DNA from 2 places in the Saccharospirillum sp. ABV4_185 genome. Region 2 is predicted to be linked to the other one. Evidence: predicted binding sites of a transcription regulator. Region 2 holds the regulator's gene; the other holds the start of a gene.

Region 1 (15,725 bases), 1.6 Mb from region 2:
GACGGCGCTATGACAAATTCCGACATCGGCAGGCGGTCTCTAGGCAGGCGGATTGCCCATTGTAGTGACGCCCGGGGGCAGGTCAAACGGCGTCTGCCCCGTTGGTTGTTGCCGACCGTGCTGCTGACCTTGTTGCCGCTCACAGCAGCCGCCGAAGCGCTCGACCAGGCGCGTCAGAACCATATGGACGATCTGGCCACCTACTACCGCAATGCGCTGCGCGGTGAGGAAGTGGTGGAACTGACCGCCAATGGTGAAAGCTTTCTCGGTCTGTGGCTGGAACAGCGCACTGGCACTCCTCAGGGTGGCATCGTGTTGCTGCACGACCAGGGCCACACCCCGGACTGGCCCTTCCGGTTGCAACAGGCGCGTTCCTATTTACCCGATGTTGGCTGGAATACGCTGTCGATTACGCTGCCGCGCACACCCGACGATTTAACCGATGCCGAATACGATCGCCTGACCATGGCGCGGGTGAACGCCGGCGTACAGCGACTGATTCAGGAAGGGCAGATGAATCTGGTGTTGCTCGGTTATGGCGAGGGCGCCTACTGGGCGGCGCGTTATCTGGTGATGACCGGCGCACCGCCAGAGAACTTCGGCTACGCTTTAATGATGGTCGATGCCACACCCGATCGCGCCGACCTGCCGGATCTGATCGGCCAACTGGAAATCCCAGTGCTCGATCTGATGTTCAACCGCGATAACTGGGCCAAGCGCAACGCTCGCGAGCGCAAGGCCGAAGCCGCGCGCAACCAGCTGGAAAACTACCTACTGATTGAAGACGCACCGGACGGAACTTTTCTCGGTGAACCCAATCCCAGCCGGACCACCCGCCGTCTGTGGGGTTGGCTCAGATCCAACGCCGCTGGCCAGGAAGTCGAGGTGAAGCGGTGACATGGAGTCGCGCCCAATTGTGATATAGTTCACACACGAAAATGGGAGTGATTGCTAACTTCAAAGCCAAGGTCGGTTATTGAATTCTTTGCCAAAGCCGACATCGATGGCCGCGATAGCAGGAGAAACGGGATGAAACCCTCCGAAGCTGCAGTTCCGGAAACAGTACCGGTTGGCGCCGAATGGAGCGCTGACAACACCAGCGATCTGTTGGTCCGGCTGGCCCAGGAAAAAGGACTGGGCAACCTGATGCAGCGCATTCTGCGCGAAGCCCGTGGCTTGACCGGCGCCGAAGGCGGCACCTTCTACCGCTTTATCGACGATGGCGACAATTCCCGACTGGCGTTCTCGGTGGTGCACAACACCGTGCTCGGCATCGAGACGATGATCAACGAAGGCCAAGACCAGGGTTGGCCGCCGATCCAACTTTACAAGGACGGCGAACCCAACCATCGCAACGTGGCTTCCCACGTTGGCCTGACCCGCCAGGCGGTGAACATTCCCGATGTTTACGACGCCGAAATGTTCGACTTCACCGGCACCCGCCATTTCGACGCAGCGCACAACTACCGTTCCAAATCGATGCTGACGCTGCCGCTGCTCAACCACGAAGATGACATCATCGGCGTGATGCAGCTGATCAACGCCCGCGATGCCGAAGGCAACACCCGCGCCTTTTCGCCGGAAGATCAGGCCACGGTTCAGGCCATGGCCAAATTCGCCGCCATCACGCTCGACAACCAACTGCTGGTGCAGAGCCACAAAGACCTGCTCGATGCCTTTATCCAGGCCTTGGCGCGCATCATCGACGTGCGCTCGGCCCACACCTCGGCGCACTGTCAGCGCATACCGGTATTGACCGAACTGATCGCCCAGGCCGCCTGCGAAGACACCGAGGGCGTCTTTGCCGACTTCCAACTGAACGACGATGAATGGTACGAACTGCACGTCGCCGCCTGGTTGCACGATTGCGGCAAGTTGGCGACCTCAGAAAACGTGCTCAACAAGGGCCGTAAACTGCAGAAACTGCACGATGGTTTCGATGCCGTCCGGGCCCGCTTTGCAACGGCCATTGCCGTGGCGCAAAGCGAAGAACAGAAAGCGGCGCTGCGCGACGACCTGGAATTTATCGACCAGGTGAACCGTGGCGGCGAATTTATGTCCGACGAATTCAAAGCGCGCATCGAACGCATCGCCACCGGCACCTGGCCGGACGCCTACGGCGAACCGCGCCCGCTGCTGACTGAAGACGAGGTGTACAACCTCAACATCACCCGCGGCACCATCAACAACGAAGAACGCGCCGAAATTAACCGCCACATCGACATCACCATCGACATCCTCGAAGGCCTGCCGTTCCCACCGAAACTGCGCCGCGTACCGGAATACGCCGGTGGTCACCACGAACGCATGGATGGCAAAGGCTACCCGCGCGGTTTAACGCGCGACCAACTGTCGATTCCCGCCCGCATGATGGGCGTGGCCGACATCTTCGAAGCGCTCACCGCCAAAGAGCGTCCCTACAAACCGCCGATGCCACTGAGCCAGGCGTTCACCATTTTGCGCCGTATGCGCGACGACAATCATATCGACGGCGATGTCTTTGAGCTGTTCCTGCGCAGCGGCAAATGGCGCCAATACGCGCAGGATCATCTGCTGCCGGAGCAGGATGATATCGTCAGCGTGGAAGAGTTTTTGTGAGGCGTTAAGCGGGAGACGCGCAACGGAAGACGCTAAACGCCAGATACGGAAAAGGCACCCAAGGGTGCCTTTTCTATTTTGCGTCTCCCGTTCCCTGGTTCCTCATCAAGCGTCTATCGCAGGTCGTGCAAAGTTCACTTCGCGAATGACCTGCCAGCGGCCCTCTTCGAACACAAAATCGATGCTGAGATCGACCTTCATGGGTGCGCCACCGAAGGGGATTTTGCGCGACACCAAAATATGCCCGCTATCGCCGGATGCCTCTACGGCGTGCACCTCTGACCACAGATGATCTTCCGGGTTCTCATCCTTGAACGTCTGTTCCAGCATGGCCAAACAATCTGCTTTATCCAGGGTGGCGAGCTGACCGTTGTTATCGAGCATCATGATCTGAAGATCCTGGTGATAGATGTTCTGTAAGGCGGGCAGGTTGGCGCTGACCCCGGCCTGCATCAGTTCATCAAGGCGAGTGCGCAGGTTGGCGGTGGCTGTATCGGTCATGGGTAAGCTCCTTGGTTGTCAGGCAGAGGTGCGTTAACGGAGAGCATGCGTTGATGGATCGCTATGTCTCTTTGATTTATGTAACGATCCATATAAAATCATCTGAAAAAGGTGGCCGTCAAGGGTTTTATATTGAACGATACAAAAAGATTGGGTCGGCCGCGCGCCTTTGATTACGATCGGGCTTTGCAGCAGGCAACCTCAGTGTTCTGGAACAAAGGCTACGATGGCGCCTCCATGCGTGATCTGACCGGTGCCATGGGCATCACCGGGCCTAGCCTGTACTCGTCATTCGGTGATAAACGCCAGCTCTACCTGAAAACCATCGATCGCTATATCGAGGCCGATAGCTGTGCCCCTCTGGATGCACTGGAAAGCGAAGACGACATTGAAGCGGCGATCCGCGGGTTTCTGACCGAAGTGGTTCGCGATGCAACCGAACATGAGAGCGGTGCCCGAGGCTGCTTTCTGGCTTCCAGCGTCGTCACCTCTGTCGGCCAGGTGGAGGGCGTGGCCGAACGGGTTGCTGCCGCCATTGATTATGCGCAACAACGGCTGACCGCCCGTTTTGATCGTGAAGTCAGCAAGGGGCGCTTACCGGCTGATTTTCCCTCGCAAGAACGCGCGGCCCTGCTGTATGACCTGCGTCAGGGGTATATGTTTCGCGCACGTGCCGGCTGGAGTCGCGCACAATTGCTGCAGGATATGGATGCGCGCCTGGCCTTGTTGTTGACGACGTCACCGCCTAAGCAAGGCGACTGATTCTGGTTGTGATGAAAAGCAAAAAAGGCACCCAAGGGTGCCTTTTTTTGTAACTTGCGTTCAGTGTTTCCCGTCCAGCATCAAGCGGGCGCGAAGCGCCCTCAGTGATACCGTAAGGTGGTGGATTTTCCCCAAAACACCCGATACGCATACACCGTATAGGCCAGAATCAGCGGCAATACGATGGCGACGCCGACGCCGATAAAGCGCAGTGAGGCTTCGGCGCTGGCGGCGTCGGTGGCGGTGATGCGGCCGGGCACGACTTCAGGGAAAAAGCTGTAGGCCAGGCCGAAGAAGCTGAGAATAAACAGGAAGGCGGTGCCGAAGAACGGCAGCCAGCAGCCGACGTCGCCGCGTGTTGGCACCTGACGCAGGTATTGGTCGACGACGACGATCAGTACCAGACACATCAGCGGAATGGGAATCAGCAGAATGACCGCTGGCAGCGTGAACCAGCGCTCCGCGACGGCCGGGCTGAGCAGCGGATTGACGATGCTGATCGCCGCCAGACCGATGGCCGCCAACCAACCGCAGTAGCGCGACCAGCGCGCGGCGCGCACCTGCAATTCGCCTTCGGTTTTCATCACCAGCCAGGCGCCGCCGATGTAGGCAAAGGCGGCGGTGACGCAGACCGCGCTTAAGGCGGCAAAAGCGTAGGCAGTCGGGCTGTTGTCGAAACCGAGCACGTAGCGGCCGAGCATATAACCCTGGGTGGCCGCGGCGATGATCGAGCCGGCCTTGAAGGCGTAGTCCCAGAAGCGGCGGTGGCCGGTCACGGCCTTGGCGCGGAAGTCGAAGGAGACGCCGCGCAGAATCAGCCCGAGCATCAACAAGGCTGCCGGCAGATACAGCTCGCGCAACACCAGCGAATGGGCTTCGGGGAAGGCGATCAGTAAGATGCCGACGGCCAGCACCAGCCAGGTTTCGTTGGCGTCCCAGAACGGACCGATGGAGGCGATCATGCCGTCGCGCTGAGTTTCGTTATCGAGCGGCAGCAGCACGCCGACACCCAGGTCGTAGCCATCGAGTACGGCATAGACCAGCACCGCCAGACCCATCAGAAACAGAAAAATATAGGGCAACCAGTCACCGGGAATCATGCGTCGGTCTCCTTGGTGTGATGGGTGTTGAGGTAATTGAAGTCGGTGGACATTTCATACTCTTCCACCTTGACCGATTTGCGCGCCATGTAGAACAACGTCTGGATGTAGGCGAACAGCAGGCCGGCGTAGAGCAGCAGATACATGGTCAGCGACAGTCCGACCTGGCTGCCCGGTACGGTGGTGACGGCCTGATCGGTCGTCAGTACGCCGGTAACCAGCCACGGCTGGCGGCCGATTTCGGTGACGTACCAGCCCGCCAGAGTGGCGATCCAGCCAGAGAAGGTCATGCCGATCAGCACGCGTTGCAGCCAGCGCGGTGGGTCAGTGCGATGGCTGTGCAGATGCCAGAAGGTGGTCCAGCTGACCAGCAACATCAGAATGCCCATGCCGACCATCACGCGGAAACCGAAGAAGACGGGTTTGACCGGCGGGTGCATGCCGTCGAATTCGTTGAGGCCGGGAATTTCGCCATCGGTCTGGTGGGTGAGAATCAGGCTGGCCATGTTGGGAATGCCGATTTCGAAATGGTTTTCGCGATCTTCTTCATCCGGCCAGGCAAACAGCAACAGCGGTGCGCCGTGTTCGGTATCCCAGACGGCTTCCATGGCGGCGACTTTCTGTGGCTGATGCTCGAAGGTGTTCAGGCCGTGCATGTCGCCGACCACAATTTGCACCGGAATCAGCAGGGCGGCGACGGTCATTGAGGTTTTCAGCGCCACACGCGGTGCGTGTTTCACATCGCCTTTGAAGATGCGGTAGGCGGAAATACCGGCAACCAGGAAGGACGCGGTCAGACCGGAGGCGATCAACATGTGCGTCAGGCGATACGGCATTGACGGGTTGAAGATGATCGCCAGCCAATCCAGCGGCATGGCGACACCATCGACCATCTCGAAACCAGCCGGCGTATGCATCCAGGAATTCAGCGCCAGAATCCAGAACGCCGAAAGCGTCGTGCCGATGGCGACTAAAAAGGTTGCCAGCGTGTGCACCCAGTTGGGTACGCGATGAATGCCGAACAGCATCACGCCCAGAAAAGTCGCTTCCATAAAGAAGGCGGTGAGCACTTCGTAACCGAGCAAGGGCCCAGCGATGTTACCGACGGTTTCCATATAGCCCGGCCAGTTGGTGCCGAACTGGAAACTCATGGTGATGCCGGATACCACGCCGAGCGCGAAGCTGAGCGCGAAGATTTTCACCCAGAAGCGATAGACGCGCATCCACACCGGATGGTTGGAAATATTGGAGCGGACTTTGAAATAGAACAGCAGCCAGGCCAGCGCGATGGTGATGGTTGGGAACAGGATGTGAAAGCTGATATTGGCGGCGAACTGGATGCGCGACAATATCAGTGTCTGGGCTAGATCGGCTTCCATGGAAGTCTCCGTCAGTTTTTACGGCCACCCGGACGAATCCGGTCGGTGAATTTGAGAACACCGGTACCCAGCGTCAGCAAACGCTTTAACTGGTCGGGTGTCAGGCTTTGTATTTCGTCGAACCCGCGATTGAGCAACTCCAGCAAGTCGTGCATTTCCTGCAACTGTTGGCGGGCGTGGCTGGGCGGGTCGTCTTCGGTGCTGTCCAATAACTGGCTGCGCAACAAAGACAGGGTGGGATCCATCTCGCGTTTTTTGCGTTCCGTCAGCACCTGTTGCGCGAGCTCCCAAATGCTGCCGGCGGCGATCAGATAATCCTTGCGATCGCCCGGTTCGCGGTGGGTGCGCACCAGGTACCAGGCGTGCAGCTCTTTCGCTGCCATACTGACATTGCCGCGTGAAACTTTGAGTTCGGCGGCGATTTCATCGGCGGCCAGCGGCCGATCGCTCAATACGATCAACGCCAGCATCTGGCCGACAGTGCGGTTGAAGCCCCAGCGGCTGCCCATTTCACCGAAATGAACCACGATGTTTTCCAGTTCCGGCGTCAAGCTGACCTCTGTAGTTTCAGAAATTTCTGAAAGTTTAAAAACTTATGACTGAATCGCCAAGTTTTTTGATGTAAATCAATGCATCTGGTTGATTGTCGATTGGGATGTCTAAATTCGCCATCAGCACAACTTTTTACTCCGCCACGGTTGGGTCCTTACGCATCTGCAGTTCATACAGATGCTTGTACAGGCCCTCTTGCGCGACCAGTTTAGCGTGGCTGCCCAACTGCTGAATCTGGCCCTGATGCAGCACCACCAGCTGATCGGCGTCTTTCACCGTACTCAGCCGGTGGGCGATGGCGATCAGTGTAACGCGGCCGCGCAAGGCCATCAGTGACCGCTGTATCAGTGCTTCGGTGTGGCTGTCGATGTTGGCCGTGGCTTCATCGAGAATCAGCACCGCCGGCTTACGCGCCAGCGTTCGCGCCAGGCTGAGCAGTTGTCGCTGACCGCTGCTGAGGTTGCTGCCGCGTTCGGTCAGCACCGTCTGGTAGCCGTTCGGCATGCGCATAATGCTGTCGTGCAACTGCGCCTGCTGGGCGGCGTCGATGATGTCGCTGTCGCTGAGTGGCAGTTCCAGACGGATGTTATCGGCAATGCTGCCGGCGAAAATAAACGGATCCTGCTGCACCAGACCCAAACGCCGGCTGCGCTCGGCCGGGTCGAGCCGTTCCAGTGGCACACCGCCGACCAGCACTTGACCGTATTGCAGCGGATAAAACCCCATCAGTAACGACATCAGCGTGCTCTTGCCCGAGCCGGTGTGACCGACGATGCCGATAAAGGCACCCGGTTCGATGCGCAGGTCGATATCGCGCAGCACGGTATGGCGGCCGTCGTAACTGAACAGCTCGATGTCGAATTGCACCGAGGCGTTGTTGGGCAATTCCGGATGCTTGGGCGCGCTTTCAATCGGCTCATCCAGCAACTGGAAAACCCGGTCGGCCGAGACCAGCGCCTGCTGAAACAGATTCAGCCGCGAAATCATATCGACCATGGGTTCGGTCAAATTGCCCAGATAATTCAGAAAGGCGTAGATCACCCCGACCTGTATCGCGCCGGTCGGACTCAGTGCGTCCATGCCGAAGGCGTAGAGCAATGCCGCCAGCACCGCCATATAGAGCAGATCGACCAGGGCGCGCAACATGACGCCATCGATAAGGATGTTGCGGATTTTGGCGCGGTAATGATCGGTCGATGTGTTGCCAAAGGCTTTGCTGAACGCCGCCTGCTGATTCATCAACTGAATCACGCTCATACCCTGAATGCTCTCGCTGAGTCGGGCATTGATATCGCTGAGCAGCGAACGCACGCGCTGGAACACCGGCGTCGATAACTTGCTGTAGGCGAGCATGGCGACGACGATGCCCGGCACCAGCGCCGCGCTGATTAACATCAGGTGCCAGTCGAGCAACGCCATGGCGATGAGAATACCGACCATGCGGATGGAGTTCTGCACCACCACCGAGATGACGTTGACGTACAAGTCTTTGATGGTCTCGGTGTCGTTGGTGATACGGCTGACCAGACTGCCGGTCGGGGTGCGATCAAAAAATGCCATCGGCAAACGGATAACGCGCGCGAACACCTGCTCGCGAATGGTCTGCACCACATTGAGCGCGATCTCGTTAAAGCGAATTGCCTGCTGGAAAAAGGTCGCCGCCGAGATCAATTGAGCGGTGATATAGGCCAGCACCAGAGCGACAATCGGACCGACGGTCCAATCGCCCGGCGTTAAATGCTGGTCAATAAACACCTTGATCAAATAAGGCCCGAGCACATTACCGGCGGTGGCGACTACCAATAACAATACCGCCTGAGTCAGCAAACGCCGATAAGCCAGGCCGTATTTCAGCAGCCGCAAAAACGGACGATTCATCGGCCATCCTCCACGGTGCGTTCGAGCTGCTGGTAATCGTAGGTGCGTTTATACCAGCCATTTGCCGCCAGTAATTGCGCATGGCTGCCGCGCTCCAGTACCCGACCCTGATCGAGCACCAGAATTTCGTCGGCCTGTTCCACCGCGCTTAACCGATGGCAGGCTATTAAAGTGGTGCGGCCGGCACTCGCTTCTTTGAGATGCGCCAGGATGTGTTTTTCGGTGCCCAGATCGACCGCCGACAGCGCATCGTCGAGCACCAGAACCGGTGCATTGAGCAACAGCGCTCGCGCCAGCGCCAGACGTTGTTTCTGACCGCCTGACAAGGTCACGCCACGCTCACCAACGCGGGTGGCATAGCCATCGGCAAAGCGCTGAATGTCGTCGTGCACCTGCGCCAGTTTGGCCGCGGTTTCAATTTCCTCGACCCTTGCATCGGGTTTCGCCAGGGCGATGTTTTCGGCAACGCTGGCGGAAAACAGAAACGGCGATTGCGGCACCACGGCCAGATGTCGGCGCAGATTGGCGAGGCTGAATTCGGCCAAGGCTTTGCCGCCGAGTTGTAGCTGCGCATCGGGGCTTTCCGACAGTCTTAAGATCAAATCGATCAACGAGGTTTTACCGGCGCCGGTGGGGCCGACCAGGCCAATTAACTGGCCCGGTTCAACCTTCAATTCGATATCGCTCAGCACCGGCTGTTGTTCCGGGAAATGGCGGAAATCGCGGATGTTAATGCGCAGCGCGGGCTCAACTGAATCTTCGAAGGTGCCGCCGTCGGCGATGGCCGGTTCGGTATCAAAAATTTCCTGGATGCGCTTGTACGCCGCCTGACCGCGTTCAACCAGATTGAGCATCCAGCCGACGGCAAACATCGGCCAGATCATAAAGCCCAGATAGAGCGTAAAACTGGTCAGTTCACCGAGCGTCATCGCATCGTGCACGATCAGCCAGGTGCCGCCGGCAATGCTGAGAAAAAACGAGGTACCGATGGCCAGTGAAATGGCCGGATCGTATTTGGAATCGGTGCGCGCTACCGACTGGTTGGCTTCATTAGCGTCGCGCGCGATGGCGTTGAAACCGGCGTCTTCGACCTGCTCGCGACCAAAGGCGCGAATCAGCCGAATGCCCGCCAGGCTTTCCTGAACGCGATCGTTTAGGTCACTGAAACGTGCTTGAGCAATATGAAAAGAGGCCTGCATTTCCTGACCAAAACGCCACATAAAATAACCGACAATCGGCCAGGGCAGCAGTGCCACCAGCGTCAGTTGCCAGCTGATTTGAGTGGTCAGGACGATCAGTACCAGAAGCCCGGTCAGGGCGCCGTCGAACAACGCCAGTACGGCTTCGCCGGCGGTCATTTCCACGGCTTGAATATCGTTGGTGGCGCGGGCCATCAGATCGCCGGTTTTGTGCTCGGCGAAAAACGACGGTGGCTGCAACGACAGGTGTTGATAGAGGTCCTGACGCAGTCGGTTAGCGAGTGCAAAACTGGCACCAAAGAGCGCCACCCGCCAGACCACACGCAGGGTATAACTGACCAGCGCTACGGCCAGAACAATGCCGACGTTAAGCAGTAATTGCTGGCGCGTCAGGCTGCCATCGGCGATGGCGTCGACGACTCGTCCGGTAATCCAGGGCGGTACCAGAACTGCCAGGCCGACAATGATCAGTGCCAGCACCGCCAGGCCATAGCGACGCCATTCTTCGCGGAAAAACCACCGTAATTGCCAGAAGACCGACACCCTGCCTCCTTAGCGCGAGCCGACCAAACAGAAGGCGGGCAGCATAGTGAAGGCCGGGCGAAAACACCAGACGCGCCAGCGCGATAACAGTCAGCGAAAACGGCGGCGTAATTGGCCCGGCGTTTCACTGCGGTATTTGCGAAACAGCCGATTGAAATTGGCCAGGTTGGTGAAGCCGGAACGTTCGGCGATCAGCGCGATTGGCTGGTTGCTGCCAATCAGTTCCGAGCAGGCGTGACCCAGCCGAACCTGAGTCAAATAATGATGGACGCTCTGTTTCATATGGCGACGGAAAAATCGGCTCAGCGTCGCCGGGCTCATATGGGCGCTGGCGGCCAATTCATCCAGCGACAAGGGCTCAGCAAAGCGCTGATGGATGCGTTCCAGCAGCGCGCTTAACTGCTGCTGGTCCGAGGGCGCCGGTCGGCTGGCGGCAAAGCTCGGTGATGCCAGGGTCTGATGGGGCGCCTCGAGCAGCTGATCGAGAATGCTGAGCAATGCCGCCAACCGCTCGCGCGGTGTGGCTTCGACGAGCGCTTCGAACTGCGGCAGCAGCTGTGCGCTTAAATCGGCATCGAAGGCCAGGCCCTGACGCGCTTGCAGCAATAAGTCGGGCAACTGACGATATTCGGCAAAGCCCTCGCTGAGCCGCTGCACCCAATCCTGACTGAACCAGAGCACAAAGGCGGTGTGCGGTTGGCTTGGGTCGGGACGTTCCAGCGACTGCCAGGAATGCGGCAGGTTGGGGCCGATCAACGCCAGATCGCCGGGTTGATAGTCGCTCAGATGATCGCCGACAAAGCGTTTGCCGGCGCTGTTCAAGGTCAGCGTCAGTTCGTATTCGGGGTGGAAATGCCACTCGAACGGTAGCTCATCCAGCTGGCGATGAAAGAAGCGCCAGGAAGCGTCTTGCGGGGGTGCGATGTGTTCATGAAAGGCGCGCATGACGATGCATAGTAACCAGTAATAAGCCTGAGAATGATCGGAAAGTATCATTCTTTGCGTGCTTTGGATAACACCGATGCAGCGAGCCGACCAGAATAATCACTCCAACAAGAACAACAGGAGGAGACGGCATGCGTTCTCAAGCCTCAACATCCGGCCAACCGCAAAACCGTTACGGCTTTGGCGACAACGCGCCGGGCAATAATTCCATTGCCAACACCGGCGATGTTCAACTGCGCGAACTGAGCAAACAACAACCGCTGCGCGTGCTCAGCGAAGCCGATTTTGTGCACTGGCAGACATACGGCTACGTCATCGTGCCGAACGCCATCGATGCCGATGCCATCGAACGCACGCGCCAGCTGTTATGGGAATTCCAGGAAATGGACCCGGACGACAGCCGCACCTGGTATCAGCATCAGCGACGTGATCACGCCATGGTCGAACTGAATAACTCCGGCATGGTGGAGTGTTACAACCACCCACAGCTATGGGCCAATCGTCAGACGCCGCGCATTTATAACGCCTTTGTCGATATCTGGGATCGCGAGGATCTGTGGGTCACTATCGACCGCGCCAACCTGAACCCACCGAACACCCAAAAGCGCGCCTTCAGCGGTTTTATTCACTGGGATGCCAACACCACGCTGGATCCTTTGCCGATCAATGTGCAGGGCGTGTTGGCACTGAGCGATACCGACGACGACACCGGCGGCTTCCAGTGCGTGCCGGAACTGTTCCGTGATTTCGACGCCTGGCGCGCCAATCAGCCGGCCGATCGCGACCCTTATCAGCCGGACCTGGGCGACCTGAAACCAACCTCAATCCCGCTGCGCGCCGGTGACTTACTGATCTTCAATTCGCTGCTGGCCCACGGTATTCGCCCGAATCATTCTGACCGCGTGCGCATGGCGCAATACATCGCCATGGTGCCGGCCGATGAGAGCAACACCGAGATCCGCGACTGGCGCATCCGCTCCTGGCGTGACCGCGAACCGCCACAAGGCTATGCCTTTCCGGGCGATCCGCGTGAGTGGGAGAAGCTGAAGTATGGCCGGGCGGAGTTGACGGAGCTGGGGGAGAAACTTTTGGGATTGAAAGCCTGGCGATGAGTGGGAGACGGGAGACGCTTGACGGGAGACGCTGGATAGCGGCGACGGGCTGGTTTTAGTGGTTTTGCGTCTCCCGTCTCCCGTTTCCCAGGCGCGAAGCGCCCAAGCGTCTCCCGTCTCCCGGGTGCGCAGCACCCTAGCGTCTCCCAGCCGCGCAACAGCGCGGCTAATAATCCTCACTCCAATTCAACTCCAACCCACCCGAGCCGTACTGCCCATTGGTATACAACTCCAGACTGACCTCAGGCGTGACCTGGAACTGCAGGCGGCCGGAGAAATTTTGCTCGGTGCGCACGCCGGATTCCACCTCCAGATAAAGTTGGTCCGACAGGTATTTGCCAGCCTGGACGTTGACCGCGGTTTCGCCCGCTTCATTGGTGTTGCTGTCGAGTGACAGTGAATCGAGACCGAGCAGTTCGCGGGTGGTGCCGAACAAATCCAGGCCGGAATTCGGGTCGCGCAGGCTGTTCAGAGCGCTGGCCAATTGGAACGCCTGGACGGCGGTCATTTCGTTCAGCGAGGTGCCGAACAGCAGTCGCGCCAGCAGTTCGTCGTTGGCCAGCGGTGGCTGCGAGGTCAGCGTCAGGTTGAGTTTGTCCTGGGTGCCGGTGATGTGCAGTTCGACGCTCAGTTCCGGGTTCGAATAATTCGCGGTGATGTCGAGAAAAATCTGGCTGCCCTGAACCTGGATATTGCCGTCGGTGATTTCGAAGATTTTGCCGAAGGCGGTGTAGGTTCCGCGGATCACCTGGAAGCGACCACCGACAGTCGGGCTGGCCAGTTCGTCGGTCAGATCGAGTTCGCCAGACAGTTCAGCTTCCAATCCCTGGCCGTAAATCTGCGCCCGGCGGTCGGCGCGCAGCCGAACCTGCCATTGGCCCTGGGGCGCGAGCAGTCGCGGTTCGGCGTCTTCGTCGCCTTCTTCCGGTTCGCTGGCGCCATTGTTGCGCACCACGTTCAGGCTGGGTGCGCCGCTTTGCAGCAAGGAGTTCAACTGAATGGTCAGCGGCGCGACATCGACGTTGCCGGCGGCGGTCAGGTCGCGCCAGGGACCGGTGACGCTGACTTCACCGCTGACGCTGGCGTCCATATCGGCGCGGCGCAGCAGGTGGGCGCTGCGCGTGGTCATGGCGAGGTCGAGCTCGGGCATCCACCAGACGGTGCGATCTTCCGGCCAGACCACGGAACCGGCCAGTTGCACGCTACCGCCACCGTCGTCGGAAGCATCCAGTTCCAGTTGGAGGGTGCGGTTGTTGGCGCTCAGGTTACCGTTCATATCCGACAGCACGGCGCCGTAGGTGGCGTTTTCGTAGCGGCCGTCGCGCAGCGATACCTCGCCATTCCATTGCGGCCGCGACAGGCTGCCTTCAATGTTCAACTGGCCTTGCAGTTGGCCGCTGAAATCCTGGTCCGGCCGACCCTGGAAGAAGGGCTCGAAAACGGTGGAGTCGGTATCGAAGCGCAGTTCGGCATCGAACGGCCGGTCGGTCGGTTCGCCCTGCCAGTCGCTCAAGGCGGTCTGGGCGGTCTGGATGCTGACGTTGAGGCGTTCGACGTTTTCTTCGCTGAGTTTGGCGTTGAGCCGGTGCTCGCCTGCTTCGGTTGCCAGATTGAGGTTCAGCACCAGCGGCCAGCGATCGGAGCGCCAGTCCAAACGGGCATTGACCACCGGTTCTTCGGCGCTGCCGCTCAGTTCGAAGTCGCCTTCCAGCGAACCGCTCCATTCCGGACGATTGGCCAGCCAATAGCGGCTGTCAGTGATGTTGATGTCGCCGTTGAGGGTCAGCTCTTCCATGGAACCGGAGCCGCTGATTGATAACTGGCCGGCGCTGCCCAGATCGGCTTCGGCCTGTTGCAGCTGCCAGTCGTCGCGACGGCCCCGACCATTGAGGTCGATGCGCCAGTCGGTCGGGTTGGTCAGCCCAATGCTGGCCGGCTGCCAGCGACCGGCGGCCAGCAATTGCAGGTCGAGTTCGGGATCGTCCATGCGGCCGGCGACGCCCAGGTTGGCGTTGATCTGGCCACTGACGCCATTCTCCAACGGCAGACCCAGGGCGCGCAGTTGCTCGATGCTGAGGTTGTCGACGCTCAGTTGGCCGTCGAGCTCGTTGCCGCTGCTGTCCAGCTGGCCATCCAGTCGACTGTCGCCCCAGTTCATGCTGAGACTGTGGCGCAGCTGCCCGGACCATTCGCCCTGGCCGCGCCAGTTCAGTTGAAAACCCTGGTTGAGATAACGGCCACCGGCGCTCAGTTCGCCATCGAGCGTTAATTGTGGCCAGCGACCCTGAGCGCTCAACTGGCCCGAGGCTGCCCCGCTCAAGGTTGAAAATGACTGGCTGATGCCGTCTGGTATCCAGGGTTCGATTCGCGCCCAGTCGAGGTTATCCAGATCAGCTTGCAGGTCCATGGCTTTGTCAGGCCAGTTGAGCTGACCTGCGAGCTCGAGACTGGCGTTGCCGGAGCGCAGCTGAAATTGGTTGATGTCGGCGTCTTCGACACTGGCTTGTGTCAGGTCGACCGTCAGTTGCAGCGGTGTTTGGTCGATGGCGCCGTCAAAGTTTGCCTGAGTGTTGGCGAGCGTCGGCCGTAGCAGATTGCCGCTGATCTGCCCTTGTGCATTGGCGGTACCGCTCAGTTGTTCCCAGGGATCGGGCAGGGAAAACGGCAGCGACTGCAGCTGGGCAACTGTCAGTTGGTTAACCTCGAACTGGCCTTGCAGCGCTGGCGTGAAGGGTTCTATCCAGCCTTGGTAATGGATGTCGGCATCGCCCCAATGCACGCCAGCGTGGTTGATCTGCCAGCGCTCGCGTTGCTGCGCCTGAACGTCCAGATCGACGCTCAGTGGCAGGTCCTGCCAGTCGCCGTCGAGGGTCAGATCGGAAATCAATCGTGGCTGAGTCCAGGGGCCGTTGAGGGTGAGTCGGCCGTTAATCTGTCCGCTCAGTTCGTCAAACAGGGCTGGCCAGGGCGGGGTAAAGGGCCTGATGCTCGCCAGGCGTACGCCCTGGGGGGTGGCGCTCAAATTCAGTTGGCGTTGCTGCCAATCGACCTGGCCGGCCAGTCCGGTTTCGGCGTCGCCGAGCGACAGCCGGCTCTCGGCCAGCGTCACCTGATGCAGATTCAGCCGCTCGACCGCGAGGTCGGCGTTGAGTGGTT
Region 2 (15,725 bases):
GGTGGCGTGGCGTTGATCGTCACCGGTGGCATTTCACCCAACGACGAAGGTGTAACCTATCCCGGCGGCGCCAAGCTGACCAATGACGAAGAAGCCAATTCGCACCGCCTGATTACCGAAGCTGTGCATGAAGCCGGTGGCCGTATCTGTATGCAGATCCTGCATACCGGCCGCTATGCCTATGTACCGCACAATGTCTCGGCGTCTTCACTGCAGGCGCCGATCAATCCGTTCCAACCCAAGGAACTGGACGACGCCGGTGTCGAACGCACCATCGATGACTTTGTCCGTTGCGCCCGTCTGGCCAAACAGGCCGGTTATGACGGCGTCGAGGTGATGGGTTCGGAAGGCTATCTGATTAATCAGTTTACTGCGCCGCGAACCAACCATCGCGACGACCGCTGGGGTGGCGAAATCGCCGGCCGTATCAGTCTGGCCGAACACATCGTCAAGGGCATCCGCGCCGAATGCGGCGATGACTTCCTAGTCGTTTATCGGCTGTCGATGCTCGATCTGGTCGAAGACGGCAACACCTGGGATGAGATTGTTGATCAGGCGCACCGCATCGAAGCGGCTGGTGCGCACCTGCTGAACACCGGCATCGGCTGGCACGAGGCGAGGGTGCCAACCATCGTCACCTCGGTGCCGCGTGCGGCTTTTGTGGCGGTGACCGAACGCATCCGCAGCGAAGTCGGCATACCGGTGGTTGCCTGTAACCGCATTAACACGCCGGACGTGGCCGAGCGCATCGTTGCCAGCGGCCAGGCGGATATGGTGTCGATGGCGCGCCCCTTCCTGGCCGACAGCGATTTCGTCAATAAGGCCGAGGCCGGCGATGCCGATGCCATCAACACCTGCATCGCTTGTAACCAGGCTTGTCTCGATCATGTGTTTGAGCTGAAACCGGCGTCCTGTCTGGTTAATCCGCGCGCCGGCCGGGAAACGGAACTGAATTATCTGCCGACCGACAAGGTCAAGCGTGTTGCCGTGGTCGGTGCCGGCCCCGGTGGATTGTCAGCGGCGACGGTGGCAGCGCAGCGCGGTCACAAGGTGACGCTGTTCGATGAGCACGATGTAATCGGCGGCCAGTTCAATCTGGCCCGGCGTATTCCCGGCAAGGAAGAATTCAGCGAGACGTTGCGCTACTTCCGGACTCAACTGGAACGGTTGGGTGTCGAGCAGGAGCTGGGTCGCAAGGTTGGCGCTGATGAACTGGCGGCCTTTGATGAAGTGATCGTCGCCACCGGCATCGTACCGCGCACGCCGGTCATTGAGGGTATCGATCATCCATCGGTGGTGTCTTACGTCGATCTGGTTTCCGGCAAGGTCGCACCCGGCAAGAAAGTCGCCATTGTCGGCGCCGGTGGTATTGGTTTCGACGTTGGCGAAGTGCTGGTTCATGGCGAGCATAGCCCGAGCCTGGATATCGAGGCCTTCGCGCGTGAATGGGGTGTCGATTTCAGTGTCGCCGGCCGCGGTGGGCTGATCGCACCGCAGCCTGAACCGAGCCCGCGTCAGGTCTGGCTGTTGCAGCGCAAGTCATCGAAGCTGGGTAAAAACCTCGGCAAGACCACCGGCTGGGTGCATCGCGCTACTCTGAAACAGAAGGGCGTCGAATTTCTCTCTGGTGTTGACTACCAGCGTATCGATGATGAGGGTCTGCATATTCTGGTTGATGGCGAAGCCAGGACACTGCCGGTCGACCAAATCGTCATCTGCGCCGGCCAGGAATCGCGTCTTGATTTGTTTGAGGCATTGGAAGCCGCTGGCAAAAGCTCACATCGCATCGGCGGCGCCTTCAAGGCGGGCGAACTGGATGCCAAGCGCGCCATTCGCCAGGGCGCAGAAGTAGCGGCTGAGCTGTAATACCTAAGCCGGCCAAACAGGCCGGCTGTGTTACACTGCGCGCCTTTCATTCAGCCAGAGATTTTCATGGCCAAGATTAATTGGTTTCCCGGCCATATGGCCAAGGCACGACGTCAGATCGGCGAGTTGATGCCGAAGATTGATGTGGTTATCGAAATCCTCGACGCCCGCCTGCCACAGTCCAGCATGAACCCCATTCTCGGCCAGGTGCGCGGCGATAAGCCGGTGGTGCGCCTGCTGTCGAAAGTCGATCTGGCCGACCCGGATATCACCGAAGCCTGGCGTCGTCATTTCAGCGAAGAGCACAATATCAGCGTATTGCCGCTGGAAATCACCGACCGTCGTCAGATCAAACGCGTGCCCGATCTGTGCCGTAAGCTGGCGCCATACAGAGGCGGCGTCGGCAAACCGGTGCGCGCTTTGGTGATGGGCATTCCCAATGTCGGTAAGTCGACTTTATTGAACGGTCTCGCTGGTAGGCGTATTGCCAAGGTCGGTGACGAACCGGCCGTCACCCGCCGTCAACAACGCATCCAGATCGCCGATGATTTCACACTGATGGATACCCCGGGCGTGATGTGGCCATCACCGGACAGCGAAGTCGGTGGTTACCGCTTGGCTGCCTCCGGCGCGATTCGCGACACCGCCGTCGAATACGAAGACATCGCCCTGTTCGCGGTCGACTACCTGATGCAGCGCTATCCAGAGCGCCTGCAAGAGCGCTACAAGCTTAAAGAACTGCCCGAGACTGCGATGGACTGCATGGCCGCCATCGCCCGCCAACGCGCCTGTGCGCCGGGAGGACATGTTGACTGGCATCGTGTCAGTGAGATTGTGCTGAAGGAGTTGCGTGGCGGTGTGTTGGGCAGAATCAGTCTGGAAGAGCCCGGTCGGGAAGTGCCGTATCGAGAACTTAGCATTGATGCTTGAAAGTTCTAGCTGCGTAGTGTTTTCTTGTGTCATAGGAAGAAAGTTAAAAACATAGAATAACTTCATCTTTCGAAACGTATGACTTCGCCTATTCATCTTCTTATATATAAGGAGACACCTGATGTCTGAGAATGACTTTCTTGATAGAGAAATAAGAACAACAGCAGTCGATTTTTCATTTGGCGAACTTTTAAATCTACATAATGAAAATGAAGTTGTGATTAGACCAGAATATCAGCGGCTATTCAGGTGGACATATGAACAGCGCTCTAGGTTAATTGAGTCAATTGTATTAGGTTTACCGATTCCACCAATCTTTTTGATTGAAGGTGAGGAAGGTATATTGGAACTGATAGATGGTCTCCAGAGGACCAGTTCAGTTCTACAGTTTCTAAACCATGAAGCGATTGAGGAGCCCGAGCTCAGGCTTTTAGGGTGTGATATTGTAAAAGAACTAAATGGTAAGGTTTTTTCGGATTTACCGTTATCAGTCCGATTAAAAATAAAGCGTTCACCTATTAGAGCAACTATTATTAACAAATCAGGGGATGCGTTTGTTAAATATGAAATGTTTAAACGATTGAATACTGGTGGGTCATTATTGTCTGCTCAAGAAATTAGAAACTGCAGTTCTAGAATGGTTCAAGGTGGCAGTGAATTTTATGATGCAATTCAAGATATGGCGAACTATCCTAGCTTTTCAAAGTCCATAACTCGACTCCCTGAAACTTTTAAAGAGAAAAGGGGGGATGAAGAATTAGTTCTTAGGTTTTTTGCAGTCACTTTATTCCGAAATATGTACCACGGTAATATTGAAGAGTGGCTAGATTCAATTATGGAATCCATACTATTTTCAGAGGTGGAATTCGATTTGGCAATTCAAAGACCAAATTTTGAAAGGGTTTTTAACTTAATCGAATTAAAATTGGGTGAATCTGCATTTACTAGATTCACAGAAGATGGAGAGTCAACAGGCCGATTGGCTCCTGCGTACTATGAGGCTGCGGTTTGTGCGTTTTCAGATTGTTTTGATTGTGTAAAAAATCTTGAGCCTGGCGATGTTCGAGCGAGACTAATGGCTGCTTATTCTGATAAAAAATTTCTTGAGTCAACAGGCCCAGGAGCCAATACAATTCCAAAGTTAGAGCAAAGAATTCAAGTGGTTTCGGAGTATTTCTCCTAACATGAGCGTATTGGATGATGTGATTCGGGACCTTTCATGGAGAGAGTCAGAGATTTCCTCTATGCGAATATTGCTTGTTTCTACATCTGTTTCAAAAGTCCAAAAATCTGCATTGTTAAGAGCAGCATGGGCGATTTTGTACGCGCACTATGAGGGGTTCTGTAAAAATATATTAACTGCATATTATGACGATATATGTTCAATGGGGATTCTCAAGTCGAGTTTACCCGGAGCGACAAAGTTTTTGGCTTTGAGAAGTACAATAAAAGCTCTAAGAGGGCTAAGTGATGAGGAATTTTTAAACGAACTTGAAAATTTTCAGAAGCATCATGTCGAAATTCCTGCAGATTTTCCTGATGTAGATACACAGTCAAACTTATGGCCGAATGTCTTAATAGAGTTGCTTGAGTTTGCCGATTTGTCTTCAAGTAAAGTTCAAGAGCATAGAGTTAAGTTAAAAACACTTGTGGCTCGAAGAAATAAAATCGCGCATGGAGAAGATAATTTCATCCCAGAGTTCGAGTATTATAAAACTTATGAAGACGTAGTTTATGATGTTATTTACGATCTTATATATCAAGTTCAAACACGGCTTAAAAAGCCGCCATTTAATAAAGCATAGCTACCGAAATATATCTTTATTCTACAGTTTGTCAGGAATTGATATTTAATAATTGTTTATTCCATCAACGCCCGTATATGCACCTCAGCGCTGTCAGCCAGCGCCTTGAGGTGATAACCCCCTTCCAGCATCGAGACGATGCGCCCGTCGCAGACTTCCTCGGCCACCTCGACGATGCGCCGGGTGATCCAGTCGTAGTCTTCGGTTTGCCAGTTCAACTGACCCATTGGGTCGAGCGTATGGGCATCGAAGCCGGCGGAGATAAAAATCATCTCCGGTTGGTGTTCTAACAAGGCCGGTTTCCAGCGCGCTTCCCAGTCGGCTTTTAGATCGTCGGCGGTGGCGAAGGTGATTTGCGGCGACAGCACGATGTGCGGATGCTCGCTGGCCCAGTGCGAATTCGGGTAGAACGGATGCTGGAAGCTGGAGCAGACCAGGATTTCCGGCCGGCTTTCGAAGGCTTCGATGGTGCCGTTGCACTGGTGGACATCGAAGTCGATGATGGCGACGCGTTTCAGGCCGTGCTCGGCGATGGCGTGAGCCGCGGCCACGGCGATGTTGTTGAAGAAGCAGAAACCCATGGTGACGTCGGGTTCGGCGTGGTGGCCGGGCGGGCGGATGGCGCAGAAGGCGCGCTGGTATTCGCCGGCCATAATGGCGTCGACAGCGCCGGTGCCGGCACCGACGGCGCGGTAGGCGGCTTCCCAGGTGTATGGACCCATCAGCGTATCGGGGTCGGCCTGAATCAGGCCGTGTTTCGGGCTGATGCGGTCGAGCTGTTCGATGTAGATATCGCTGTGCACGCGGCGCACAGTTTCCGGGCCATCGAGGCGGGCCTCGCGAACAATCAGTTGGTTGACCAGGCCGGTTTCATCGAGCCGGTTGAGGATGGCTTCGAGGCGCTGCGGCGATTCCGGATGACCTTCGCCCATGTCGTGCAGCTGGCAAACCGGATGCTGGATGAGCGCTGTTCGAGTCATGCGGACGGTCCATTGAAAGGCAAGGCAGTATAAGGCTAGTCTTGTCGCGATTCATCCCGACTTTGGTGGTACCGTGCCCGACCTCAGTGCTTTTTTCCAGCCCAAGAGCGTTGCTGTTCTGGGTGCCTCTGAACGACCCGGCAGTATGGGCGCTGTGGTCACCACCAACTTGAAAGACGCTGGCTTCGAAGGCCGCATTTACGGCGTTAACCTCAAAGGTTACGACAGCGTTTACGGCTTCCCCTGTTATCGCTATGTCCGCCAGATTCCCGACCCGGTTGATCTGGCGCTGATCTGTTTGCCGCCGGAAACTATTTTGCGCGTTTTGCCGCAACTTGGCCGTAAAGGCATTAAGGCAGCGATTATTCTGACTGGCGGCCTGTCGCGGCGTCTGGCGGTGGAACAGAAACGCCGTCACCAGCGTATTGAAGAGCTGGCGCGCGAGCTGAATATCCGCGTGCTCGGCCCGCATTGTCTGGGTGTGCTGGTGCCGGATGCGCACCTGAATGCGAGTTTCGCGCATCTGAATGCGCAACCGGGGCGTTCGGCTTATGTCGGTCATTCGGCGGCGCTGGGTTCGGCCTTGTTGGATTGGGCCGGAGCCCGTGGTATTGGCTTCTCGCACTTTCTGACTGCCGGTTCCAGCGCCGATCTGCGCATCTCCGACATCGTCGATCACCTGTCCACCGATCGCCGCGTGCGCGCCATTCTGATTCATCTGGAGCAGATCCGTGACGCCAACCGTTTGTTGATTGCCATGCGGGCGGCGGCGCGTTCGAAAAAGGTGCTGGCGATCCGCACTCAGGTACAGGACAAATTACCGCCGGGCCTGATCGACCGCCGCGCCGTGGATGACGAATTCTTCGCCCGCGCCGGTGTGCTGCAGGTCGATAGCGTCGATGGTTTGTTCAGCGGCCTGGAGGTGCTGTCGCGGGCGCGGCCGTTGCACCGCCCTAACCTGGCCATCGTCAGCAATGGCCTGGGTCCGGCGATGCTGGCACGGCAGCAGTTGCAGGCGCTCGGTGGACAGTTGGCGCCGGTCGACAAGGTCAGCGAACGGCTGACCGATCTGTGGTATGCCGACGAAACCGGCTACAACCCGGCCATCCTGCCGGCCAACGCCAGCGGCGACGACTATGTGCGAGTGCTGACTGAGTTGGAAAAGGAAGGCGCCATTGGCGGCATTCTGGTGGTGCACGGCCCCAACCGACGCTCCGACCCGACCGAGGTGTCGAAAAAACTGTTGCCCTGGGTTAAACGCAGCCGGCGACTGGTGCTGACCTGCTTTTTGGGCGGCGTCAGTATTGGGCCGGCCCGAGCCGCCTTTGATGCCGCTGGCCTGCTGAATTTCGATTCGCCCAACGACGCCGTCGAGGCGTTTTTTACGCTGGCCAAACATGAAATGGCGCAAGAACGCCTGCGTGAGACGCCAACGTCCATGGCGCTGGGTTTTCAGCCCGATCGCGACCAGGCGTTACAGCTGTTCCGTCAGGCAGAGGAAAACAAACGACGCTATTTCACCTGGGCCGAAGCGCGGATGTTGATGCGGCTTTATGGTTTCCAGATGGTCGATTCCACCTTTGGCGTCGACTTCGACCGGGTGCTGGAACGACTGACCGGGCGCTATTTTCCGGCCTCGCTGCGACTGGTTCATGAAGCCTATTGCTATCCCTTTGCCTACAACGAAACGCCCGCCGAACGTTGGCGTGGTGTGCGTATCGAATTGAATTCTGCGGAAGAATTGCGGCAGGCGCGGGCTGAGCTGGAAGCTGAAAAAGCCGAGCGCTTTCCCAACAGCCGTACGCTTGGTTGGGGCGTACAGCCGATGCGGCGTAAGATCGATCATCTGCAATTCAGTCTGGGTATGACGCGCGATGAAGCCTACGGGCCGTTGATTTTGTTTGGCGAAGGCGGCTCGCGCGCCGATATGCTGGCCGACCGTCAGGTGGCATTGCCGCCGCTCAACGCCAGTCTGGCGCGGCAAATGATTCAGCGCTCACACGGTTATCAGGTTCTGGCTGAGCGTTCTGATCATCTGGAAAAAGATCTGGCGCGTTTGACCCGGGCGTTGAAGACGCTGTCGCAGATGGTCATCGATCTGCCTGAACTGGCCGGGCTGGAAGTGAATATTCTGCTGCAGCCGGGCGAAGAGTTGCTGGTGTTGGGCGTGGCCGCCTGCCGTGGTCCGGCTCAGCGTCCGGCCTTGAATCCCTATCCGAGTGAACTGGTTGAACGTCTGAGCCTGAAAGATGAGCGTTCGGTGCTGATCCGTCCGATTCGCGGTGAAGACGAGCCGTTATTGAAAGCCTTCTTCGGTGGCTTTGACAGCGAAGCCCTGCGTTTGCGCTTTTTCGGCAGCCGGCTGCACTTTGAACATCGAGAACTGGCGACTCTGTGCCAGATCGATTACCGCCGGGAAATGGTCTTTGTGGCGCTCATCGATGGCGCCATCGTCGGTGAAATGCGGCTCTGGACCGATGTGAACACCAACGAGCTGGAGTTCGCCATCATGGTCCTGCCGGCTTATCAGGGCAGCGGTCTGGCCGGTCAGTTGATGCGTAAGACGCTGGATTACGGCCGAGCTCAGGGCGTGGATCGGATCGTGGCGGATGTGTTGGCGGAAAATCAGCCGATGCTCGGTCTTGGCCGGCATTTTGGTTTTAGCGTCGAACCCGACGAAGAAGGCGTGGTTCGGCTAGTCTTGCCGCTGAAAGCGGATTAAGGAGTGCGCTTGTGTTGTATGAATTAGGCCAGCACCGGATTGAACTGCCTGGCTCGGCGCCGGCAGTCCGTTCGGATGACCGGTTATTGCTGTGGCAAGACGGCGAACTGGTCAGTCCGGAGGATAACTGGGTACAACGACGCAGTGATTGGCCGAGCGATCAATTGGTCAGCGAAGAATTTGTTGGCTTGCTCGACGGCCATCCTTATTACACCGCCGAATTGGATAACACCGAAAACTGGCCGAGATTGGGTTTGAGAGACATTGGTCTGCGCAGTGAAACGGCCTTTATGTTGGCGGCGCGAGCTCGTGGTCTGTTGGATTGGCGTCGTCAGCATCGGTTTTGTGGCCAGTGTGGCCAGCCGACAACCAGATTGTCGGGCGAGTCGGCCATGGTCTGTGAGCCCTGCAAGCTGCGCTTTTACCCGCGTGTCAGCCCCTGCGTGATTGTGCTGATTACCCGGGGGCCCCAAGTGCTGCTGGCTCAGGGCGTGCGCCATCGCAGTTCCGGCTGGTACAGCACCCTGGCCGGTTTTGTTGAAACCGGTGAGTCGCTGGAACAGGCGGTACACCGCGAAATCCGCGAGGAAGTCGGCGTCGAGGTAACCAATCTGCGCTATCAGGGCAGTCAGACCTGGCCGTTCCCGCATCAGTTGATGCTCGGCTTCTGGGCCGACTACGCCGGTGGCGACATCGTTCCGGAACCGGGTGAAATTGCTGATGCGCAGTGGTTTCACGTCGACCAGCTGCCGCAATTCCCGCCCGGTTTTTCCATTGCCGGCTATATGATCGAGGCTTACCGGCGTTCCTGGTCGTCCGTTGAGGCGCCATTTTCCGGGTGAGCGCGTAAGTCTTGGCGCACGAACCAGGCAATGCCGCCGAAGAAGGCGAACATCAAACCCACGGTGACTAAGCCAGCGATAACTACAGTGTCGAAATACATGGTTGGAACCCCTTGGACTGGAGGATGCGTTCAGTCTAGGGGAGGTCGGGGAGGGGCTATTGATGTGGATCAAGGCCGCGCCGGCGGCCAGTTGATCCAGATCAATTCAGGCGCTGATGCCCAGTTCCAGGCGCTCGCAATCGGCCAGAGAGGCCATTTGCGTCAGCGCATCGAGATCGACGATTTCGATATCCCGCGCACTGCTGCTATCGGCCAGGATGCCCTGGCGCTGAAAACGGGTGAAGACGCGGCTGACGGTCTCTACCGCCATGCCCAGATAGTTGGCAATGTCACTGCGCGCCATGGTCAACCGGAACTGGGTACCGGAGTAGCCGCGGCGGCGGAAACGGGCAGCGAGGTTGAGCAGGAAGGAGGCGATGCGTTCCTCGGCGCTCTTCTTGCTCAGCAGCAACATCATTTGTTGGTCTTCACGCAGTTCGCGCCCCATCAAACGCAGCAGTTGGCGACGCAACTCTGGCAACTGGCCCGATAACGCATCCAGACGATCAACCGGAATTTCACAGACGTTGGTGGTTTCCAGGGCGCGGGCCGAGGCTGGGTAAACCGGAGAGTCGTAGGCGTCCAGGCCAACCAGTTCGCTGGCCAGATGGAAACCGGTGATCTGTTCATCACCTTCCTGAGTCAGCGTATAGGTTTTAACGGTACCGGTCCGTACAGCAAAGACCGAATTGAAAGGTTCACCCTGCGCAAACAGTAACTCGCCTTTTTTGATCGGTCGGCCACGGCGGATGATCGCATCCAGTTTATCCATTTCACTGGTTTTCAGTGACAGCGGCAGGCACAACGGATGCAGACTGCAATTGCTGCAGTGAGTGGTCAGCGACATCGTTTCTCTCCCGTCCAAGGGTGGGATAATCACCTTCCTACAGCCAGAGTAGAACGCCGATTATCTGTTGTTCGCCATCTTAGCCGAAACCGTCGTGCTGTACAGGGTTGTGGCTCAATCGTCGTTCGGCGGAACCCAGGTATTGACGCGGGTTTGCGCCATTGGGCTGTACTCACTGCCTTCATTAACCGGCGCTAATGGGATGCCCGTCGCCTGTAGCGATAGAAAATCGAATTGCTCACGGTCCGCCAGTTGGGACGGTGCGATGTTCTGGATGGACCGAAAAATATTTTCGACTCGACCGGGATGCTGTTTTTCCCAGTCGCGCAGCATGGCTTTGATGGATTGACGCTGCAGATTGTCCTGCGAACCACAGAGGTTGCATGGAATGATCGGGAATTCCCGCTCGATGGCGTATTGCTCGATATCGCTTTCGCGGCAATAGGCCAACGGCCGGATCAGCACATTGGTGCCGCTGTCGGACAACAGTTTGGGGGGCATGGCTTTCAGCTTGCCGCCGTGAAACATGTTCAGAAACAGCGTTTCCAGAATATCGTCACGATGGTGGCCTAAGGCAACCTTGGTGGCACCGATCTGATCGGCAAAGGCATAGAGCGTGCTGCGTCGCAGCCGCGAGCAGATACCGCAGGTGGTTTTGCCCTCCGGTACCATTTCCTGAACCACGCTGTAAGTATCGCGTTCCAGGATGTGGTAAGGCACGCCCAGGTTTTTCAGGTACTGCGGCAGGATGTGTTCCGGGAAACCCGGTTGTTTCTGATCGAGATTGACCGCCACCAGCTTGAAGTCGACCGGGGCGCTGCGCTGCAGGCTGATCAGGATATCGAGCATGGTGTAGGAATCTTTGCCGCCGGACAGGCAGACCATGATGGTGTCGCCGTCTTCAATCATGTTGAAGTCAGCGATGGCGCGGCCGGTTTCCCGGCGCAAGCGTTTTTGCAGCTTGTTGAATTCGGTGCGCGATTTTTTCTCAGCGAGGGTCTGGGCAGTCATGGACAATCGGGTGGCTCGGGGTTGGGCGCGTGTTCTACCACCTCGGGCGCCGAGGGACAAGTGTTGTCGTGAAATCAGGCGGCCTGTTCAGAGGGTTCCATCGAATAGACGCGCCGGAACGGCCGGTCGTCAACCCGGTGGCCGCGATGACAGGCCTGACGCCATAGCTCGACCGCCTGGTCGCTGTCCAAAATGGGGACCTCACCGCCGGCATAAAAGCGGGCGTTCAAGGCCGCCAGGGCCGTGGCATAACCCCAGTTCAGGCTGAGTTCCTGATGGGGATCTTTGAGGAAGCAGCGTTGGCTGGCCAGGCCACGAATCTGACAGGCCAGTTCCGGCCATTGCGCGATGTATTCATCCCAGACGCGTTTGTGTTGCCAGGCGGTCATGCCGAACGGGCCATAGCGGTTGCTGCTGCGACGTTGTTGTTCAGCGCCGGCGACCGCGTCGAGCCAGGCCGGCAGACCCGGATCGGTTAATTGCGCCTGCTGCAGCGCCGGTTCGATGACACAGCTTTTCAAATCCAGACAATACGCCTTCATAGCGGACACCTCCTGAGGTTCGCAGTCAGCCTGCAAAAACAGCACTGAACTCGACCTGAACTGCCTATATCTGGGTTAACGGCCGGCGCTTTCAAGGCTGAAGCGGGTGCGCTGATGAAACAGCTCGGGCAACTCATCGGCGAGTAGTGCATCGATGCGCGGTGGCAGGCGGTGATCGTCCATGGCGCGCGGGTATTGTGGTGCCAGACGGTCATCACTCAGGTGTTGCCAGGGGCTGGTGGAGTGCAGAAAGCGGCGGGCGAAGTCGTCACCGTAGCTGAGGCAGCCGTGCAGGATGACATCGACATAGGTCTGCATAATGGGTCGATGCGGCTGGGGTGTTTCGCTGGAATAACCGACATAAGCCCACAAGGGCAACTCCGTTGGTAAGGACTGCTGGCCGAGCGAACGCACCTCGGACCAGTCGATGCGATGCCGATCATAGCCTTGTTCGCGCTCATCAAAGCGCGCCAGGTTGGTGTCATCGACGATAAAGACGACACCATTGCAGCGACTGTCCGGATTCAGATGCGCACCCACAGCAGTAGCGCCATAATCCGGTACTGGAACTGACCAGCGGCGCTCAATGCCGTCGATCTCCACGGCCAGGGCATCGCCACCGATACCCGTGCGGCGCCGGCTTTCCGCGCTGATCAAGCTGCCATAACCGAAAATTGCCTGCATCGTTAAAAGACCCCCAGCATGCGCGCGGAATTGAACATCAGCCAGCCGGCGAAAAATAACAGCGTTGCCCCGATCAGCGCGCGTAGCGCGGGGCGTCGTAACCAGCCATTCAACTGTTGGCTAAAGGCGCCGGTGGCCAGCATGGCCGGCAGCGTACCGACACCAAAGGCCAGCATCAAAGCGGCGCTGCCCAGGGCGTCGGCCTGGGTCGCCGCATAGCCAAGGGCGGTATAGACCAGGCCACAGGGCAGTAATCCCCAAATCATACCGACCGGATAGGCTTGCAGCGGATGGCGTAACGGCACCCAGCGCCGGGCCAGAGGTTGCAAGCGGCGCCACAGCGGCAGCGCCAGCTTCTCCAACTGAGTGATCCAGGCTTTGATGTTCAGGTAATAGAGCGCGATCAACACCAGCAGCGCAGCGGCGATCAAACGCAGAATAGGGGTGGCAGAGGCGGGCAGCCAATGCAGACCGGCGCCGATCAGCAGGCCGAGCAGGGCGTAGGTGGAAATGCGCCCTAAATTATAAAACAGCAAGCTGCCTGAGCCTTGGCTGTGTAGTCCAAGCGCCAGCGTAATGCCTCCGCACATGCCCAGACAGTGGCCGGCGGAAATCAGCCCGATCAGGGCCGCAGATAGCAGATCAGCGATCACGGTGGGACTTATGGTCGTCGGGAATCATGTCGTCATCGTCGTCGAAGAGGATGCGTTGCGCCGGGCTGTCCAGGTCGTCGTATTGGCCGGAGCGCACCGTCCACCAGAACAGGCCGCCGCCGATCAGCAGCAGGAAACCGGTGATGGGCAGCAAAAGCAGCAGAATATCCATGGCTTAATTCAAACGTCTCAGTCGCAATGCATTGAGCACGACCAGCAAGGAGCTGGCCGACATGCCAATAGCCGCTTGCCAGGGTGTTACCCAGCCCAACGCAGCCAATGGCAGGGCGACGCCATTGTACACCAGAGCCCAGAGCAAATTCTGGCGAATGATGCGCCGGGTCTTGCGCGCGGCCCTGACGGCCGCTGCCAGCACGGTCAGTTTGTCATTCAGCAAGAGCGCATCTGAAGCTTGCTTGGCCAGGTCGGTACCTGAGGCCAGGGCGATGGATACGGGCGCACCGGCCAGCACCGGCGCATCGTTGATGCCGTCGCCGACCATGGCGATGCGCAAGCCGTCGTCCTGTTGTTGATGCAACCAACTTAGCTTATCCGCCGGGCTTAACCCTGAACGGTAGTCTCCGCTCAGCGATAAAGCGTTTAAGCGCGCATCGGGCATGGGGTTGGGATCACCGGTCAAGACATGGCAGCGCAGACCCAGCTCGGCCAATTGCTGTAACGCCGGTGCGGCGGTGGCGCGTAATTCGTCCGCCAGTTGAAACCGGGCCAGGGGGACGCCGTTGTAGCTGAGCCAGAGAGTACCTGGTGTTTGTGGCGTTTGACTCGGCTCGGTCAGTGCAAAGGCGGCGCTGCCCAGACGGTATTCACCGCTGCTATCGCGTCCGGAAACGCCTTGCGACGGGTGCAAGGTTCGCTCGACTAACAAGGGTAACGATGCACCAGCGGCGGCTTCTCGAAAGGCCCGGGCCAGGGGGTGATCGCTGTCGGTTTCGAGGGCGGCGGCCAGTTCGATCAGTTCCGAGGCACTGCGCTGTGCCGATGGCTGTACTTCTGTCTGTACCAGTCGAAACCGGCCTTCGGTCAGGGTGCCGGTCTTGTCGAAGGCAAGATCGGTGATGTCGGCCAAGCGTTCCAGGGTATGGCCGCGGGTGACGATCAGGCCTTCTTTGGCCAGGCTTTGTGTCGCCTGCGCCAGGACGGTAGGCGTTGCCAGGCTGAGTGCGCAGGGGCAGGTGACCACCAACACACTGATAACGATCCAGAAAGCGCGGTCCGGGTCGATCCACAGCCAGGCCAGGCCAATCAGCGCGGTGATGATCAAGGTGGTCCAGACGAAATGTCTTGCCCCGCGATCGGCCAGTTCTGCCAGGCGCGGTTTCTCACTGGCGGCTTGTTCGAGCAGTTGCGTGAGGGCTGAGGCTGAGCTGTCGGCGCCGAGTCGTTCGACCTCGATTTCGACCGCCTGGCTGAGGTTGGTGGTGCCTGCCAGTACCGTATCGCCGCTGGCTTTTGGTTGAGGCGCAACTTCCCCGGTCAGCCGCGCTTCATCGAATTCGCTGGCGCCACTGACAACACGGCCATCGACCGGGCAGAGTTCGCCGGCGCGGACCTGAATGCGCTCGCCGATGACCAGATCGCGTACCGCCTTTTGCTCAAAGTCGTCACCCTGACGCACCCGGCAGGTGGGTGGCAGTTGGCGCGCCAGCGCATTACTGGAGGCATGGACAGAGGTACGGGCACGAAATTCCAGGAAACGGCCCAGCACCAGAAAGAAGGTGAACATCGAGACCGATTCGAAATAGACCTCGCCCTGGCGGGTCAGGGTGGCCCAGACGCTGGCGCCGAAAGCGCCACCGATGGCCAGCGACACCGACACATCCATGCTCAGACTGCGCGCTCGAATAGAGCGCCAGGCGGCGGTGAAAAAGGGGCCGGCGCCGATGATGACGACCGGCAGGGTGATCAGCAGCGAGGTCCAGCGCAGCCAGTGCACATAGGTCGCTTCGATACTGCCGCTGTACAGCGCCACCGCATTCATCATCGCCTGCATCATGCCAATGCCGGCCACGCCCAGACGCAATAAGTAACGTCGTCCCGTTCGCTGACGCAGCGCTTCCTCGGCGTCGGCCTGGTACGGCTGTGCGCGGTAACCGAGCGAATGCAGCGCAATAAACAGCGTCGACAAAACAGCTTCGCCGGGTTGCCAGCGCAGCAGCAAACGGTGAGTGGTCTGATTGAACCGCGCCTCGGCAACGCCGGCTTGCTGATGCAGCCGCTTTTCAATCAGCCAACTGCAGGCGGCGCAACTGACGCCATCGATCATTAACGTCGCTTCGCATTGGCCGGAATCGAGCTGGCGTACAAAATCGGCCTGGACATCATCGCGGTCGTAGAGCGCCAGCTGTTCGCGGTCACGCTCGCTGACCGGTGGTGCGGCCGGGGTCTGGTCGGGATCGTGGAAGCGGTAATACTCGCCCAGACCGCTGTCGATAATGGTCTGGGCAGCGGCCAGACAGCCGACGCAACAGAAAACCCGGGCCTCGCCACCTACCTCGAGCTGAAAACGCTCATCGAAGGCCGGCAGACCGCAATGAAAGCAGGCCTGCGCCATTAGAGTTTGGGCGCAAGCCTGATAATGCTGCGATCGGGGAAGGTGGCTTCGCCATGCAAGCGCCAGTTGGCCTGATCACCAACCGGTTCCAGAATCAGCTGGCGTGTTTCGCTGATCGCTTCGGGCAAGGTACCCAGGTAGCGACCATCGGGCTGACGCTCGAGTTGCAC

The links. The regulator FNR, encoded in region 2, switches genes on or off when oxygen is low (the NO sensors DNR and NnrR bind a similar motif). The targets are predictions, from matches to a motif close to TTGATNTANATCAA.
Region 1: ACXAE6_RS03675 (GbsR/MarR family transcriptional regulator) is a predicted target of FNR. The motif match lies at 6,957-6,970, and genes of this name have one in related genera.

Annotation. Positions count from the first base shown of each region.
Region 1 is NZ_JBSWUW010000001.1:832,271-847,995, reverse strand. It holds gene rpe (ribulose-phosphate 3-epimerase) at 1-26, opposite strand, end outside; gene ACXAE6_RS03705 (DUF3530 family protein) at 10-897, shown strand; gene ACXAE6_RS03700 (HD-GYP domain-containing protein) at 1,030-2,598, shown strand; gene ACXAE6_RS03695 (hypothetical protein) at 2,704-3,099, opposite strand; gene ACXAE6_RS03690 (TetR/AcrR family transcriptional regulator) at 3,232-3,861, shown strand; gene ACXAE6_RS03685 (cytochrome d ubiquinol oxidase subunit II) at 3,963-4,961, opposite strand; gene ACXAE6_RS03680 (cytochrome ubiquinol oxidase subunit I) at 4,958-6,340, opposite strand; gene ACXAE6_RS03675 (GbsR/MarR family transcriptional regulator) at 6,352-6,891, opposite strand; gene ACXAE6_RS03670 (ABC transporter ATP-binding protein) at 7,025-8,770, opposite strand; gene ACXAE6_RS03665 (ABC transporter transmembrane domain-containing protein) at 8,767-10,512, opposite strand; gene ACXAE6_RS03660 (helix-turn-helix domain-containing protein) at 10,603-11,508, opposite strand; gene ACXAE6_RS03655 (phytanoyl-CoA dioxygenase family protein) at 11,589-12,569, shown strand; gene ACXAE6_RS03650 (translocation/assembly module TamB domain-containing protein) at 12,736-15,725, opposite strand, start outside.
Region 2 is NZ_JBSWUW010000001.1:2,479,608-2,495,332, forward strand. It holds gene ACXAE6_RS11650 (oxidoreductase) at 1-1,866, shown strand, start outside; gene ylqF (ribosome biogenesis GTPase YlqF) at 1,933-2,796, shown strand; gene ACXAE6_RS11660 (DUF262 domain-containing protein) at 2,918-3,979, shown strand; gene ACXAE6_RS11665 (MAE_28990/MAE_18760 family HEPN-like nuclease) at 3,981-4,601, shown strand; gene ACXAE6_RS11670 (histone deacetylase family protein) at 4,658-5,581, opposite strand; gene ACXAE6_RS11675 (bifunctional acetate--CoA ligase family protein/GNAT family N-acetyltransferase) at 5,655-8,303, shown strand; gene nudC (NAD(+) diphosphatase) at 8,315-9,145, shown strand; gene ccoM (cytochrome c oxidase subunit CcoM) at 9,100-9,246, opposite strand; gene fnr (fumarate/nitrate reduction transcriptional regulator Fnr) at 9,353-10,093, opposite strand; gene ttcA (tRNA 2-thiocytidine(32) synthetase TtcA) at 10,208-11,104, opposite strand; gene ACXAE6_RS11700 (hypothetical protein) at 11,179-11,646, opposite strand; gene ACXAE6_RS11705 (gamma-glutamylcyclotransferase family protein) at 11,722-12,330, opposite strand; gene ACXAE6_RS11710 (sulfite exporter TauE/SafE family protein) at 12,333-12,983, opposite strand; gene ccoS (cbb3-type cytochrome oxidase assembly protein CcoS) at 12,973-13,155, opposite strand; gene ACXAE6_RS11720 (heavy metal translocating P-type ATPase) at 13,159-15,555, opposite strand; gene ACXAE6_RS11725 (FixH family protein) at 15,555-15,725, opposite strand, start outside.